DNA from 2 places in the Isoalcanivorax pacificus W11-5 genome. Region 1 is predicted to be linked to the other one. Evidence: predicted binding sites of a transcription regulator. Region 1 holds the regulator's gene; the other holds the start of a gene.
The links. The regulator LexA, encoded in region 1, represses DNA repair genes until DNA is damaged. The targets are predictions, from matches to a motif close to TACTGTNTANNTANACAGTA.
Positions count from the first base shown of each region.

Region 2: recN (DNA repair protein RecN) is a predicted target of LexA. The motif match lies at 4,254-4,273, and genes of this name have one in related genera.

Region 1 is NZ_CP004387.1:2,259,566-2,266,976, reverse strand. It holds gene S7S_RS10290 (quinone-dependent dihydroorotate dehydrogenase) at 1-558, shown strand, start outside; gene rmf (ribosome modulation factor) at 674-880, opposite strand; gene rlmKL (bifunctional 23S rRNA (guanine(2069)-N(7))-methyltransferase RlmK/23S rRNA (guanine(2445)-N(2))-methyltransferase RlmL) at 1,123-3,237, shown strand; gene S7S_RS10275 (glutaredoxin family protein) at 3,227-3,454, shown strand; gene S7S_RS10270 (TatD family hydrolase) at 3,483-4,280, opposite strand; gene S7S_RS10265 (DUF1499 domain-containing protein) at 4,277-4,690, opposite strand; gene lexA (transcriptional repressor LexA) at 4,740-5,348, opposite strand; gene S7S_RS10255 (cyclic nucleotide-binding domain-containing protein) at 5,796-6,458, shown strand; gene S7S_RS10250 (universal stress protein) at 6,490-6,930, opposite strand; gene topA (type I DNA topoisomerase) at 7,273-7,411, shown strand, end outside.
Region 2 is NZ_CP004387.1:3,723,419-3,730,829, forward strand. It holds gene dnaJ (molecular chaperone DnaJ) at 1-198, opposite strand, end outside; gene dnaK (molecular chaperone DnaK) at 344-2,263, opposite strand; gene grpE (nucleotide exchange factor GrpE) at 2,369-2,977, opposite strand; gene hrcA (heat-inducible transcriptional repressor HrcA) at 3,077-4,135, opposite strand; gene recN (DNA repair protein RecN) at 4,313-5,977, shown strand; gene fur (ferric iron uptake transcriptional regulator) at 6,040-6,447, opposite strand; gene S7S_RS16710 (outer membrane protein assembly factor BamE) at 6,537-7,025, shown strand; gene S7S_RS16715 (RnfH family protein) at 7,026-7,340, opposite strand; gene S7S_RS16720 (sodium-dependent transporter) at 7,337-7,411, opposite strand, start outside.

The DNA of each region.
Region 1 (7,411 bases):
CTGTACTGCCTGGACCGGGTGCATACCGAGGCCAGCTATGTGGTGGTGAACGTGTCCTCGCCGAACACGCCGGGCCTGCGTACGCTGCAGCACGGTGACGCGCTGGAGTCGTTGCTGGGCACCCTGCGTGAACGCCAGACCGCACTGGACCAGCGTGCCGGCCGCCGGGTGCCGCTGGTGATCAAGATCGCACCGGACAACGATGCCGAGGCGATGGGCGTGATGGCGGAAGCCCTGGTACGCCATGGCATTGATGGCGTCACGGTGGGCAATACCACGATCACGCGCCCGCACGTGGAAGCGCTGCCGCACGGCACCGAACAGGGCGGCCTCAGCGGGCAGCCGCTGAAGCCCCTGGCGGATCAGGCGCTGTCGAGCATGGTGAAGGCACTGGACGGGCGCATGCCGGTCATCGGGGTGGGTGGCATCCTGACCGGCGAGGACGCGGCAGACAAACAGCGTCTGGGTGCCCCGCTGGTACAGGTCTACACCGGCCTGATCTACCGTGGGCCGGCGCTGGTGGCGGAATCGGTCCGGGCGATGCAGAAGGTGGCTTGAAGAGGTTCGTTTTTCAGCATCGCATTAAAAAGGGCCCTGGAGGGGCCCTGGAGAGCGCTTGACGCGCGTCGTGGTGAACAGGTTGTGGAGCCAAAAAATCGTACCGGGCGGGGAATCAGCCCAGGTTCTTCAGATTCTGCACGCTGGCCACACCCACGTAGCCGTTGATATGGTCGGTACGGCCTTCGCGCCAGCCGTTGATCCAGCTTGAGCGGGACATGAGGGCATCGAATGGGCAGAGATCCTGGGATTTGCCATGTAAGCCGGCATGGTAGCCTCGAGAATAAGCGCGGTTGGTCCGATCGCGTTTCTGTCTTTTCATCTACTGTTCCCCTTTCCTGGTAGCAGTAATCCAAGTGAAAGCTGAGGCGCATGAAGGCTTGCCCGGAGAGGCCGGGCGGGAGGCCGTCATGGCGATGTGTGCGATTCCAGTATGGGAACGCAGCACGGGCAGGTCGAATATCGAGTTGTCATATGCCGGTGCGTGGTTAGGCATATGCTGAATAACCGGTGTTCACTCAAGATTGATTGAAGCGCTATTCAACTACTTGCAGCGGATTTGTTATGGAATTTGTCATTACCTGCATGCCTGGCCTGGCGCCATTGCTGCAACGCGAACTGACCGGCCTCGGCCTGGCGACGACGGAGCAGGGCGGCGCTGCGGTACGGCTGGAGGGCGGGGTACAGGCCGCGATGCGTGTATGCCTCTGGTCCCGCGTGGCCGAGCGTGTACTGCTGCCCGTGGCGCGGCACGAGGGGGCTCCGGAGCAGGCCGCTGATGTACTGGCGCAGGTGTTTGACTGGGCCACGCATACGCGGGATGTACGGCGTCTCCATGTACGGGTGGACCACGAACGTGGTGTGCGTGGGGATAACCGTGTCACCCGCAGCCGTTTTTTGCGTCAGGCACCGACCGCCATGGCGCCGTCGGACCAGGCTGCCGGTGCGCTCTGCCTGCGCATGAGCGTGGGCGAGACGCACAGCGAGCTGTTCGTGGATTTCAGTGGCGAATCCCTGCAGCGGCGCGGCTACCGTCTTGAGGGAGGCCTGGCGCCGCTGCGCGAGACGCTGGCAGCGGCGATGCTGATCGCTGCAGGCTGGCCCGGTGACGGTACCCCGGTACTGCTGGACCCTTTCTGTGGCAGCGGCACGCTGCTGGTGGAAGCGGCCGGCATGCTGTTACAGCATGCCCCCGGATTGCTGCGGGATGAATATGGCTTGCTGCACTGGCCGGGCACCGACCTCAGCGTGTGGCGAGAACTGCGCGATGAAGCACAGGCGGCCAGGCGTGAACCGCCGCCGGGCCTGTCGTTGAAGGGTTTTGATGCTGACGCATCCGTCCTGCATCAGGCGCGTGCCAATGCCGAGCGCGCTGGCGTCGGCGCGCTGATTCATCTGGAACGTCGAGAACTCGGTGCGCTGCGTGCACGGGATTTTGCCGGTGATAAAGGCCTGGTCGTGACCAATCCGCCCTGGGGCGAGCGGCTGGAGGAACAGCAGCGTGCCGGCTGGCTGTATTATGCGCTCGGCCAGGTGCTGGGACGTCTGGCGCCGCACTGGCACGCGCTGGTGGTGGCGAGCCAGGTCGAAGCGCTGGACCGCAGCGGGATGCAGATGCTGGAAAGCTGGCGCGTGCGCAACGGCCCGATGCAGGTCTACCTGCGGCGCATGACGCCGCAGCGCAAAGTGCCGCCACCGCCATTGCAGGTAGTTGGCGAAGCGGCCTTTGATGTGCCGGAACCGGCCCAGGCGCTGGTGAACCGGCTGCGCAAGAACAGCAGGCAGTTGCGGCGCTGGCTGGACCAGTCCGGCGTACAGGCCTATCGGCTGTATGACCGTGATCTGCCGGAGTTCAATTTCTCCATTGATATTTACGGCGACAAGGCACTGGTGCAGGAATACGCGCCGCCGAAGACCATCGACGAACAGGCCGCCGCACAGCGGCGCACGCTGGCGGTGAGCGCGGTACGCGCGGCGTTGGGGGTACACCGCGAACAGGTATTCCTGCGCACCCGCAGCCAGCAGAAAGGCAAGGGCCAGTACCAGAAGCTGGATCAGGGTAGTGACTATCATGTGGTCACGGAAGGCGAAGCACGGCTGCTGATCAACCTGCGCGATTACCTCGACAGCGGGTTGTTCCTGGACCATCGCCCGATGCGCCTGCGGCTGGGTGAGGAAGCGCGCGGCAAACGGTTTCTCAACCTGTTCGGCTACACCGGTGCGGCGTCTGTGCATGCGGCACTGGGAGGCGCCTCGCGCACAGTGACTGTGGATGCATCACGTCGCTACCTGGACTGGGCCGGCTGCAATCTGGCCGCGAACGGGTTTGGCATGCGGCAGCATGAACTGGTGCGTGCCGATGTCCGGCAGTGGGTGGAGGACACGCCGCAGCAATTTGACCTGATTTTTTGTGACCCGCCGACGTTCTCGAACAACAAGAGCCGGGATGATTTTGTCGTCCAGCGCGACCACGGTGATCTGATCCGTGCCTTGATGAAGCGGCTGGAGCCCGGCGGCACGCTCTATTTTTCCTGTAATTTCCGTCGCTTTGAGCTGGAGGAAAATATTCGCCGCTGGTATGTGGTGGAAGATATTACGCGCTGGAGCATTCCGCCGGATTTCAGTCGCAACGAGCGCATTCACCATTGCTACAGGATTACCCACGGCCATGAAGATTGAGCTGCTGACCACGCTCGGTTGCCATCTGTGCGAGCAGGCAGAAGCCCTGCTGCGGCAGGCACTGCCGATGGCGCAGATCGAGAAGATTGATATTGCCGAGGAGGATGCGCTGATCGAAGCGTACGGTGAACGCATCCCGGTGGTGCGCTATGCCGGGCGTGAACTGGACTGGCCGTTCGGATTGCTGGATGTGAGGGAGCGGTTGGTGCGCGAGTAATGCACCGGCGTGATGGAGCGGGATCCACCTACAATGCAACCCCGAACATCCGGCAGCTGTTCCGGTAAGTGGCGTCGGCCACCTGCTGCACGTCCTCTCCCCGGCATTCGGCGAGCCGCTTCACAATCCACGGTAGCAGCGACGGTTCATTGCGTCCTTTGACGGGCGGTTTTTCCGGCAGGTCACGGGGCAACAGATACGGGCCGTCGGTTTCCACCAGCAGGCGATCTGCGGGGATGTTATGCACCAGCGCCTGCAGCGTACCGCCGCGCCGTTCATCGCATAACCAGCCGGTGATGCCGATGTGGCAATCCATGTCCAGATAATCGAACAGTTCCCGTTGCGTGCCGGTAAAACAGTGCACCACGGCATCGGGGAGCTGATCGCGCTGTTCACGCAGAATAGGCAGAAAGCGCGCATGCGCATCGCGCTGGTGCAGAAAAACCGGCTTCTGTTGTGTGACGGCGAGTGCCAGTTGCGCGGCGAAGGCCTTTTCCTGCATGGCGCGGGGAGAAAAATCGCGATTGAAATCGAGCCCGGTTTCGCCAATGGCCCGTACCTGTTCAGCGCGGGTGAGGGCGTCGAGTTCACTGAGCAGGGCCGGCGTGAACGCGCTGGCCTGATGAGGGTGCAGGCCAGCGGTGCAGAACAGCGTGTCATGTTGCCGTGCCAGTTCCAGCGCCTGCCGGCTGCTGTCCGCGTCGGTCCCTGTGATCAGTTGCCAGCGCACACCCACCGCGCGGGCGCGTTCAAGCACGTCATCCAGATCAGGGCGAAAGCGTTTGTCGGTGAGGTTGATACCGATATCGGCGAGCGGGTGTGTCATGGGGCGTGTGTGGGTCCGGTCTGTGTGTGCAGGGCGTCGTGCAGGGCGTCACGCAGGGTATCACGCAGGGTGTCACGCAGAGTATCGACCCGGCGTCGATTGGTGCCGAAGTCGTAATATCCCACACGCGAGGCCGAGCGTACCTCAACCCGGCCATCGTCGTGCAGATAAAAGTCCACGTCATCGGTAAAGCGCAGCAGGCGGGTCGTGAATGTCGCGTGCAGCCTGCGTTCATCCGGCTGTGTCCAGGTGACGCGGGGCAGGTTGTCCAGCATGGTGACCAGTGCTGTTCTGGCGCTTTCCATGGTGTCGCCGGCCTGCAGGGCAGGCACAGCATGCCGCGCATTGTCGGCGAGGCTGGACACACAATTGGGGGACTCAGGGCAGGGTGGGAGCAGCGGCTCTGCCACGGCCTTCGCTAACGAGGCCGTGCAGAGCAGAAGGACAGCCAGCCGTGCCTTACACCGCATCGCGGATCAGGCCGACGAACACGCCCTCGATGACCAGTTGATCCGGTGACACACGAATCGGCGTGTAGTCCTCGTTGGCGGGCATCAGGGTGGCGCCCTGCGGGCTCAGCTTGAGGGTTTTCACGGTCACGTCGTCGTCCAGCCGGGCGACCACGATCTGGCCAGACCGGGCGACGCTGGTCTTGCGCACGGCAATCAGGTCACCGTCAAAAATGCCGGCATCCTTCATGCTGTCGCCCTGGACGCGCAGCAGATAGGTGGGGCGCTGCCGGAACAGGCCCTGCGGTACCGGCACGCTGCGTTCGACGTTTTCCACTGCCTCGATCGGCACCCCGGCGGCGACGCGGCCGATCACCGGCAGTTCATCATCCGGCCACAGGGCGGCGTTCAGCAGCTGGATGCCGCGCGAGCGATCATTGTGCAGCCGGACACAGCCCTTGCGCTCCAGTGCACGCAGGTGGTCCGATGCGGCGTTCTTGGACTGGAACCCCATCAGCTCGGCCAGCTCGGCCCGGGTCGGTGCCATGCCGGTGTCGTTCTGGAACTGACGGATGCAGTCGAGTACCTGTTGCTGACGAACTGTAAGCTTCTCGCTCATAAGCCTGTCCTCATGCGTTGACTGGATGCTAGCACAGCCACTGTCGAAATGAACAGTGCCTTTTGATCAGCCCCGAGGCGGAACGCACCGGTCATCAGGAGAGGATGGATGGCGTTGAACAGGCCTGCCGCAGGTCATAGGATTTGCCCCCGGATCAGTGGCAGACTTGTCGGGTGTGCACGCGTGTACGAATGTCTCGCTGTGATTCCGGCCGGCTCCGATATAAGTAATCCTAATCAACGGGTTAGCTTATAAAGATTGCGCCGGGCCACGCCACGTGGGGCGGGGCAGTGTGATCCGGTTCGCAGAGTGATCTGTGATGTACGCAGCATGCCGGCTGTGCGACGCATTGGGGTTGTGGCGGAACAGCGTGGTGTGCCAGCGGTGATTGCCGTCACTTGGTCAGGTGGCGGTCCTGAAAACCCGGGGGGGTTGAACACAGTGGTAATGAAAGCAGTGGAACGTGCCATCTACACGCCGGATCGCATCCGGCGTCTGGTGTCTGGCGTGCCGTTCTTCAATGAAATACTGCGGCAGGATGCGGCCCAGTTCGATGTGCTGCTGGAACGTTGCGAATTGCTCGAGGCGGGCAGCGGCGATGTGGTGATTCGCCAGGGGGGCAGCGACAGCGGCCTGTACTTTCTGTTGCGTGGCCAGCTTGCGGTGCTCGCCGACGCATCGCCCGGGCCGGGCACAGCGCCGAAAGTGCTCAATCATATTTCTCCCGGCGAAGTGTTCGGCACCTTGTCGATGCTGCGTGATACGCCGCGCACTGCAACGATCTGTGTCGATGCGGCGACACGCGAAGCGGTGCTGGCGCGGATCGATTTTGTCTTCTTCAGCAACATCACGGATTTTTCCGTGTTCACGCTGCCGACCAAGCTGGCCTTCTATCACATGGTGGTGCACAACATCCGCTGGACGCTGGAAGTGAACCGCATGCAGGAGCCTCACCACGAGGTGGTGTCGCTGCTGCGCAAGGTGCCGGTCTTCAGCGGCGAACGGGGATCGCAGGCGGAACTGGTGGCGCTGCATCAGCAGGCGCACATACTGGCCGATCTGCTGTGCCGCTGGAACGGTACGCCGGCATCGACCGGCGCGCTGGGGTAGGCCGGGCCGGACGCGCTGCAACAGGCTGGCCTCAGCTGCGCCGGATTTTCACCGCCAGGACATCACAGTGCGCACCGGGCACCACGCCTCGGGCGGTGGAGCCGAGCAGCAGGGCCAGGCCGCTGCGGGTGTGGCTGCCGATCACGATCAGGTCGGCGCACAGCACATCGGCCTTTTCCTGAATGGTCTTTTCGATGGACCCGAGTTCCACATGGACCCTGTCCGGGGGAATGGAGAATTCGGTCGCATAGCGGTTCACGTTCTCCCGTGCCTGGTCCATCAGGCTGCTTTGCAGTTCGGTGACGTCCATCGGCACGTCGGCGCCATACGCCAGCGCCAGCGGCTCGATCACGTGCAGCAGGTGCAGACGGCCGCCGCCGGTGCAGGCGATGGAGAGTGCGCGGGTCAGGATATGCCGCGATTCCTCGCTGCCATCGATGGCGACCAGTACATCCCGGTAACTCTCACTCATCTGATGTCTCCCGCCGGCCTTTGCCCGGCATCAGGCCTGTCTCCACGACGTTTTCATCGGCTCCGCCATCATCTCAGTGAACGATTCCGCCTGTCCACATCCACGGAAGCTTGCCGTCCGGGGTGGCTGCGGTGGTATAAAGCAGCCGCGAGAGCACGCGGCATCGGCCGTGGCGGGGCCGCAAAGGCTGCCCGGCAGGTGCTGGCGAGGTGGTGCCTGGACAGGCTCGCCTTGACCTCGGCGGTGGCCGCTTGCGTAAATAGGCGGCCGCCGGACAGGAGCCGGCGGGTCGCGCCAGGGCAAATACCGGGCGCATAACCGAGAGCTGAGTGCAGAAAACTGATGGCCAAATCGCTTGTGATTGTTGAGTCGCCGGCCAAGGCGAAGACCATTAACCGCTATCTGGGCGACGATTTCATCGTCAAGTCCAGCGTGGGCCACGTGCGTGACCTGCCGGTGAGTGGCGGCGCCAAGAGCAGCC
Region 2 (7,411 bases), 1.5 Mb from region 1:
GTAGGCAGCGCGCTTCTCGTCGTCGGACAGCACCTCGTAGGCTTCTTTTGCCTCTTTGAATTTGTCCTCGGCCACGGTATCGCCCGGGTTACGGTCCGGGTGATATTTCATGGCCAGGCGGCGATAGGCTTTCTTGATGTCCTGGGCATCGGCTCCCCGCTCGATACCCAGCACTTCGTAGTAATCCCGCTTTGACATGGTCTAGCCTTCGTATTCCAGTGAAACCGCACCTTCCGGCAAGCATGTCCCGGCACGGTGTCCATGTGCCCGACGTTGCCGGGCCCGACACGCTGACGCCGGGCATTGCCCGGCGTCTCGCGTGCGACTGCCGACTCGGACGCCGTTATTTCTTGTTGGCGTCGTCGTCCACTTCCTCGAACTCGGCGTCCACGGCATCGCCTTCCTGGCCGCCTGCCTGGGCACCTGCGTCCGCCCCGCCCTGTTGCTGGGCTTCGGCATACAGACGCTGGGCCAGTGCGCCGGAGGCATCGGTGAGCGCTTTGGTCTTGCTCTCGATGGCCTCTTTGTCGTTGCCCTTGAGCACGCCTTCCAGATCGGAGATGGCCGCAGTGATGGCGGCTTTCTCTTCGTCAGTGGCCTTGTCGCCGGCTTCTTCCAGCGTCTTGCGCGTGGCGTGGATCAGGTGGTCGGCCTGGTTACGGGCCTGCACCAGTTCCTCGAACTTCTTGTCCTCGTCCGCGTGCGCTTCGGCATCGCGCACCATTTGATCGATCTCGTCGTCCGACAGGCCGGAGGAGGCCTTGATCTGGATCGACTGTTCCTTGCCGGTGGCCTTGTCCTTCGCGCCCACGTGCAGGATGCCGTTGGCGTCGATATCGAAGGTCACCTCGATCTGCGGCACGCCACGGGCCGCCGGCGGAATGCCTTCCAGGTTGAACTGGCCCAGCGACTTGTTCTGCGCCGCCTGTTTGCGCTCACCCTGCAGCACATGCACCGTCACCGCTGACTGGTTGTCGTCTGCGGTGGAGAACACCTGCGACGCCTTGGTCGGGATGGTGGTGTTCTTCTCGATGATCGGCGTCATCACGCCACCCATGGTTTCGATACCCAGGGTCAGCGGGGTCACGTCCAGCAGCAGGACGTCGGTCACGTCACCGGCCAGCACGGCGCCCTGGATCGCAGCACCGATGGCCACGGCTTCATCCGGGTTGACGTCCTTGCGCGGCTCTTTGCCGAAGAATTCGGCCACTTTCTTCTGCACCAGCGGCATACGTGTCTGGCCACCGACCAGGATCACGTCGGTGATTTTGCCTGGCTGCAGGCCGGCGTCTTTCAGCGCGGTGCGGCACGGCTCCAGCGAACGGTTGACCAGGTCTTCCACCAGCGACTCGAGTTTCGCGCGGGTCACTTTCACCACCAGGTGTTTCGGGCCGGTGGCGTCTGCCGTGATGTACGGCAGGTTCACTTCGGTGTGTTCGCCGGAGGACAGTTCGATCTTGGCCTTCTCGGCGGCTTCTTTCAGGCGCTGCATGGCCAGCGGGTCACCGCCCAGGTCGATGCCGGAATCTTTCTTGAACTCGGCCGCCAGGAAGTTGATCAGCGCGAGGTCGAAGTCTTCACCACCGAGGAAGGTGTCGCCGTTGGTAGCCAGCACTTCGAACTGGTGCTCCCCGTCCACTTCCGCGATCTCGATGATGGACACGTCGAAGGTGCCGCCGCCGAGGTCGTACACGGCGATGGTGCGGTCACCACCTTTCTTGTCCATGCCGTAGGCCAGTGCGGCAGCGGTCGGCTCGTTGATGATCCGCTTCACTTCCAGACCGGCGATGCGGCCGGCATCCTTGGTCGCCTGACGCTGGGCATCGTTGAAGTAGGCCGGCACCGTGATCACGGCTTCGGTGACTTTTTCGCCGAGATAGTCTTCGGCGGTCTTTTTCATCTTTTTCAGCACCTGCGCGGAAATCTGCGGCGGTGCCAGCTTGTCGCCCTTGACTTCGACCCAGGCGTCACCGTTGTCCGCCTCGACGATCTTGTAGGGGACCATCTTGATGTCTTTCTGCACGACGTCGTCTTTGAACCGGCGACCGATCAGACGCTTCACCGCGAACAGGGTGTTGGTCGGGTTGGTCACGGCCTGACGCTTGGCGGACTGGCCGACCAGCGTTTCGTCGTCCGTGTAGGCAATCACGGAAGGCGTGGTACGGGCGCCTTCGCTGTTCTCAATCACTTTGACCTTGTCGCCTTCCATGATGGCGACGCAGGAGTTCGTGGTACCCAGGTCAATACCGATAATCTTGGCCATTGTCTCTTTCTCCTCACACACCGTGGCAGGCCCCCTCAGGCGACCGGCCGCGACTGAACGGTTTGATTGGCTATATTGTGGTCATCAACCCCGTTTCAAGAGGGGTTATTCGCCTTTTGCCACCACCACCCGCGCCGGGCGCAGCAGGCGGCCATTCAGGGCATAGCCCTTTTCCAGCACGTCGATGACGCTGTTCGGCGCCGCGTCCGGGTGCGGCACCATGGCCATCGCCTCGTGCTGCTCCGGGTTGAAGGCGTCGCCGCGCGGATCGATCTGCTCGATGTTGAAACGCCCGAAGACGTCCAGCAGCACTTTCAATGTGAGCTGGGTGCCTTCGCGGGCCGGCGTCAGGGCCTCGTTGTCGGCATCCAGCGCCGCCAGCCCGCGCTCCAGTGAATCGGCCACGGTGATCACCTCACCGGCGAACTTCTCCACCGCGAACTTGTGCGCGTTGGCAACTTCACGCTCCACACGGCGGCGTACGTTCTGTATCTCGGCCTGGGCGCGCAGATCGGCTTCTGCCAGGGCCTTGCGGGTCTGTTCCAGCTCCGCGCGCAACGCCTGCACCTCTGCCTCCGGCGAGGGCTGTTCCGCCGCCTGCTCCACCGCCGCCTCGACCACGGCCTCGGCGTCGCGCTGCGCCTGGCTCACGGCGTCTTCCGGCGGGGTCTGTTCACTGCCCGGATTGTCGTGTGATTTGTCCTGCTCACTCATGGGTCACTCCGCAGTTCAAGCGGGCACCAGGCGGCCCGCCATTGGAAAGGTGGCAACAATATGGGAACGGGCCCGGAGGATTCAAGGCCGAAAGGCCGCTCAGAGCTTGCCGAGCGTGGCCGAGAGGATGCGCGCGGTGATATCCACGGTGGGGATCACCTTCTCGTAGTCCATGCGCGTGGGGCCGACCACTGCCAGCACACCCACCGTGCCGGCATTGGCCTGATAGGGCGCGGACACCAGCGAACATTCGTCGAACACCTGATAGCCAGCCTCGCGACCGATGAAAATCTGCACGCCGTCGGCATGCACGCTGCGCTCCAGCAGGTGCAGGATGTCGCGCTTGCGGTTGAAGGCATCGAACAGGTCACGCATGCGATCGAGGTTGTCGGCCTGGGCCATGCCGAGCAGGTTGGCCTCGCCGGACACCACATAATCACCGCTGCTGGCCTCGTCGCCTTCCTGATGCAGCGCCTTGGCCGCCACGTCCATGGCAGTCTGCATCAGCGCGTCCATCTGGTCCTTGTCGCTACGCATGGTCGAGAGCAGCCCGTCACAGATCGCGTCCAGGTTGCAGCCGGCGTAGGTGCGGTTGATGTAGTTGGCGGCCTGTTTCAGCTCGGTGTCGCTGTAATCGCGGTCGGTGTGGATCACGCGGTTCTGTACTTCGGCGCGGTTCACCACCAGCACCACCAGCACGCGGCGCTCCGACAGCGGCAGGAATTCCACCTGGCGCAGCGTGGTGACTTCACGGCGCGGCACCACCACCACGCCGGCCATGCGGGTCAGCTCCGCCAGCGCCCTTGAGGCCCGCGTGACCAGCTCCTGCGGCGACTGGTCCACGTCCAGCAGATGCTCCAGTTCCTTTTTCAGAGCCCCGGCGCGCGGCTGGTTCATCGGCGCGGAGCGCAGCAGGGCATCCACATACATGCGGTATCCCAGCTCCGTCGGGACGCGGCCGGCGGAGGTATGCGGGCTGTACAGCACGCCGATGTCCTCCAGCTCCGCCATCACGTTGCGGATGGTGGCCGGGCTGACCGACAGTGAACCGGACGACGCCAGCGTCTTCGAGCCCACCGGCTGACCATCGCGGATATGGCGCTCCACGAGCGCCATCAGCAGGCGTTGTTTGCGTTCGTTCAGTTCGAGTTCGGCCATGGCGTGAGTATGGGGGCGACCACAATATCTTCAAAGAGCCGTGTTATAGCCAAGCCGGCGGCCGGCGACAACGCCGGAAGGGCTTATCAAGTCACGATGAATTGCCTATCATCCGCATAACTGGCCTTACGGACAGTAACCATTCACCTCAAGGACAGGCCCCAGCCGAGGCGCCCCATGCTCACACATCTCAGCGTGCTCAACTTCGCCACCGTCGACAGCCTGGAGCTGGAGCCAGCCCGTGGCCTGACCGTGATCACCGGCGAAACCGGGGCCGGTAAATCCGTGATCATCGACGCCCTGGGCCTGGCCCTGGGCGAGCGCGCCGACAGTGCCGTGGTGCGGCCCGACTGCGAACGGGCCGAAGTGCAGGCCACTTTTGATCTGCGCGGGCATCCGGCGGCACGCACCTGGCTGGCCGAGCGCGAACTGGATAACGGCGAGGAATGCATGTTGCGCCGCACCGTGCGCCCGGACGGCCGTTCCCGCGCCTGGATCAACGGCAGCCCGATGCCGTTACAGGAGGTGCGCGAGCTGGGCGACATGCTGATCAGCGTACACAGCCAGCACGAGCATCAGGCGCTGCTGCGCCGGGAAGTTCATCGCAGCCTGCTGGACAGTTTCGCCGGCGCCGGTGACCTGGCCGAGACCCTGCGCGAGCACTGGCGCGCCTGGCACAAGGCCCGCCGGGCGCTGGACGAGGCCATGGCCGCGTCGCGCGAGCAGCACGAGCGCGAGGAGTTGCTGCGCTTCCAACTGGAAGAGCTCGATGCGCTGGCCCTGGGCGAAAACGAACTGGATGAACTGGAAGGCGACCAGAAGCGCCTGGGCCACGCCGAAGAGCTGATCCGCCTGTGCCAGCAGAGCCTGGCGCTGCTGTTCGAACACGAAGAAGGCACCGTCAACGACCAGCTCGGGCAGGCACTGAACTGGCTCGGCGACGCCAGCAGCGAAGACCCGGCCCTGGGCAATATCTTCTCCACGGTGGAATCGGCCCGCCTGCAGGTGGAAGCCGCCGCCGATGACCTGCGCCATTACCTGGACCGCCTGGACGTGGACCCGGAGCGACTGGCGCAGGTGGACGAGCGCCTGAGCCAGGTCTATACGCTGGCGCGCAAACACCGCGTGCGCCCGGAAGAGCTGTACCAGCGCCACCAGCAACTGCGCGAGGAAGCGCACACGCTGGCGCACTATGACGAGCACCTGGCCGGCCTGGAAGCTGCTGAAAAACAGGCCCGCGACACCTACGACCACAGCGCCCGCGCGCTCAGCGAGCGGCGCCGCAGCAAGGCCGGCGAACTGGCCAGCGGCGTGATCAGCCATCTCAAGGCGCTGGGCATGCGCGGCGCACGCCTGGACGTATCACTCACCGCCACCGAGCCCGGCCCGGACGGGCTGGAGATCGTGGAATTCCTGTTTACCGCCAACCCCGGCCAGCCGCTGCGCCCGCTGGCGAAAGTCGCCTCCGGCGGCGAGCTCTCCCGCGTCAGCCTGGCGATCCAGGTGATCTGCGCCAAGGTGCTGACCGTACCCAGCCTGGTCTTCGACGAGGTGGACGTGGGCGTGGGCGGCGGCGTGGCCGAGATCGTCGGCCGCCTGCTGCGCGAACTCGGCGAGCACGCTCAGGTGCTCTGCATCACCCACCAGCCCCAGGTGGCCGCCCAGGGGCACCAGCACTGGCATGTGCACAAGAAGCAGAGCAAAACCAGCACCCACACCCGCATCCAGTCGCTGACCATGGAGCACCGCACCAGCGAGCTGGCGCGCATGCTGGGTGGGCTGGAGATGACCGACTCGACGCTGGCGCATGCCAGGGAGATGCTCGAAAAGGCACAGGCCTGACGGACCTGCACCCGGAACGAAAAAGGCCCCGTTCAGGGGCCTTGATCAGTGTTGCAGGCAGCCTACTTTTTCTTCTTCGGCCGCACGTACAGCACCAGCGAGTGCTCCACCAGCTCGTAGCCGTGCTCTTCGGCAATCATCTTCTGGCGCTTTTCGATCTCCGGATCGAGGAACTCAACCACCTTGCCGGTATCCAGGCACACCATGTGGTCGTGGTGGCCTTCGTCCGCCAGCTCGAACACGGCCGAGCCGCCCTCGAAGTTGTGGCGCATGACGATGCCGGCCTGCTCGAACTGGGTCAGTACGCGGTACACGGTGGCCAGCCCCACGTCTTCACCGGACTCCATCAGGGCTTTGTAGATGTCTTCAGCGCTCATGTGCCGCTCAGCGGCGGCTTCGAGCTGCTGCAGAATCTTCACTCGGGGCAGGGTGACCTTCAGGCCAGCCTTGCGTAGGTCCTGGTTATCCAACGTCCTATCTCCTTGCGCGGTGGGCGGGAACCTTGTGTCCCGAGAGCAAGTCTGTATTATCGCCCGAACTTATGCGAAATCCAAAAGTGATGCCATCCATTCTGCCTATCGCCCGAATCGCACCCGCTGGCGTGCTGGTCCTGGCCCTCGTCATCAGCGGCTGCAGCGCGCTGCGTTTTCCCGGGGTCTACAGGATCGACATCCCGCAGGGCAATTTCGTGACAGAGGACATGCTCGGCCAGCTTGAGCCCGGCATGACACCGGATCAGGTCCGTTATGTGCTGGGCCAGCCGACCCTGATCGATCCCTTCACACCGGACGCCTGGTTCTATCCGATGGTGTACCAGCCCGGCCGTGGCAAAAAAGTGGAACAACGCATCGTGGTGCACTTCGACAATGGCGTCTACGCCTGGCACGAAGGCGAAGTGATCGAGGATTTCCGCCGCAAGGTCACCGGCCAGCAGGATCTTGAGTTGCAGGAGCGCCTGCGCCAGCAGGAGCGTGAGCGCGATAGCGCCCCGGGGGCGCCGGCCAGCGCAGAGCCCGGTGTCAACGAACCGGGCGTGCCCTCGATGTAATCATCCGTCCGCACCGGCCTGCCGCGGCGTCTTGCGCGCGCGGGCCTTGCGGGTTTCCTTCGGGTCGATGATCAGCGGCCGATAGATTTCCACCCGCTCACCGTCATGCAGTACGCGCTGTTTCGGACTGGCTTCGGCCTGACCGAAGATGCCCATCGGCGAACGCGCCAGATCCAGCCCCTCGAAATGCTCACCGATACCCGACTCCCGCGCCGCCTCGTACATGGTGGTCCCGACCGGCACCTGCAGGCTGATCAGTTTTTGTTTATGCGGCAACGCGTAGGCCACTTCCACACGGATCATGCCCTCGCTCATTGCGGCGCCTCTGTGGTGAGAGGCACCTCATTTTGCGCCTGCGGCGTGGCGGGCGCCTCTTCCACCACCGG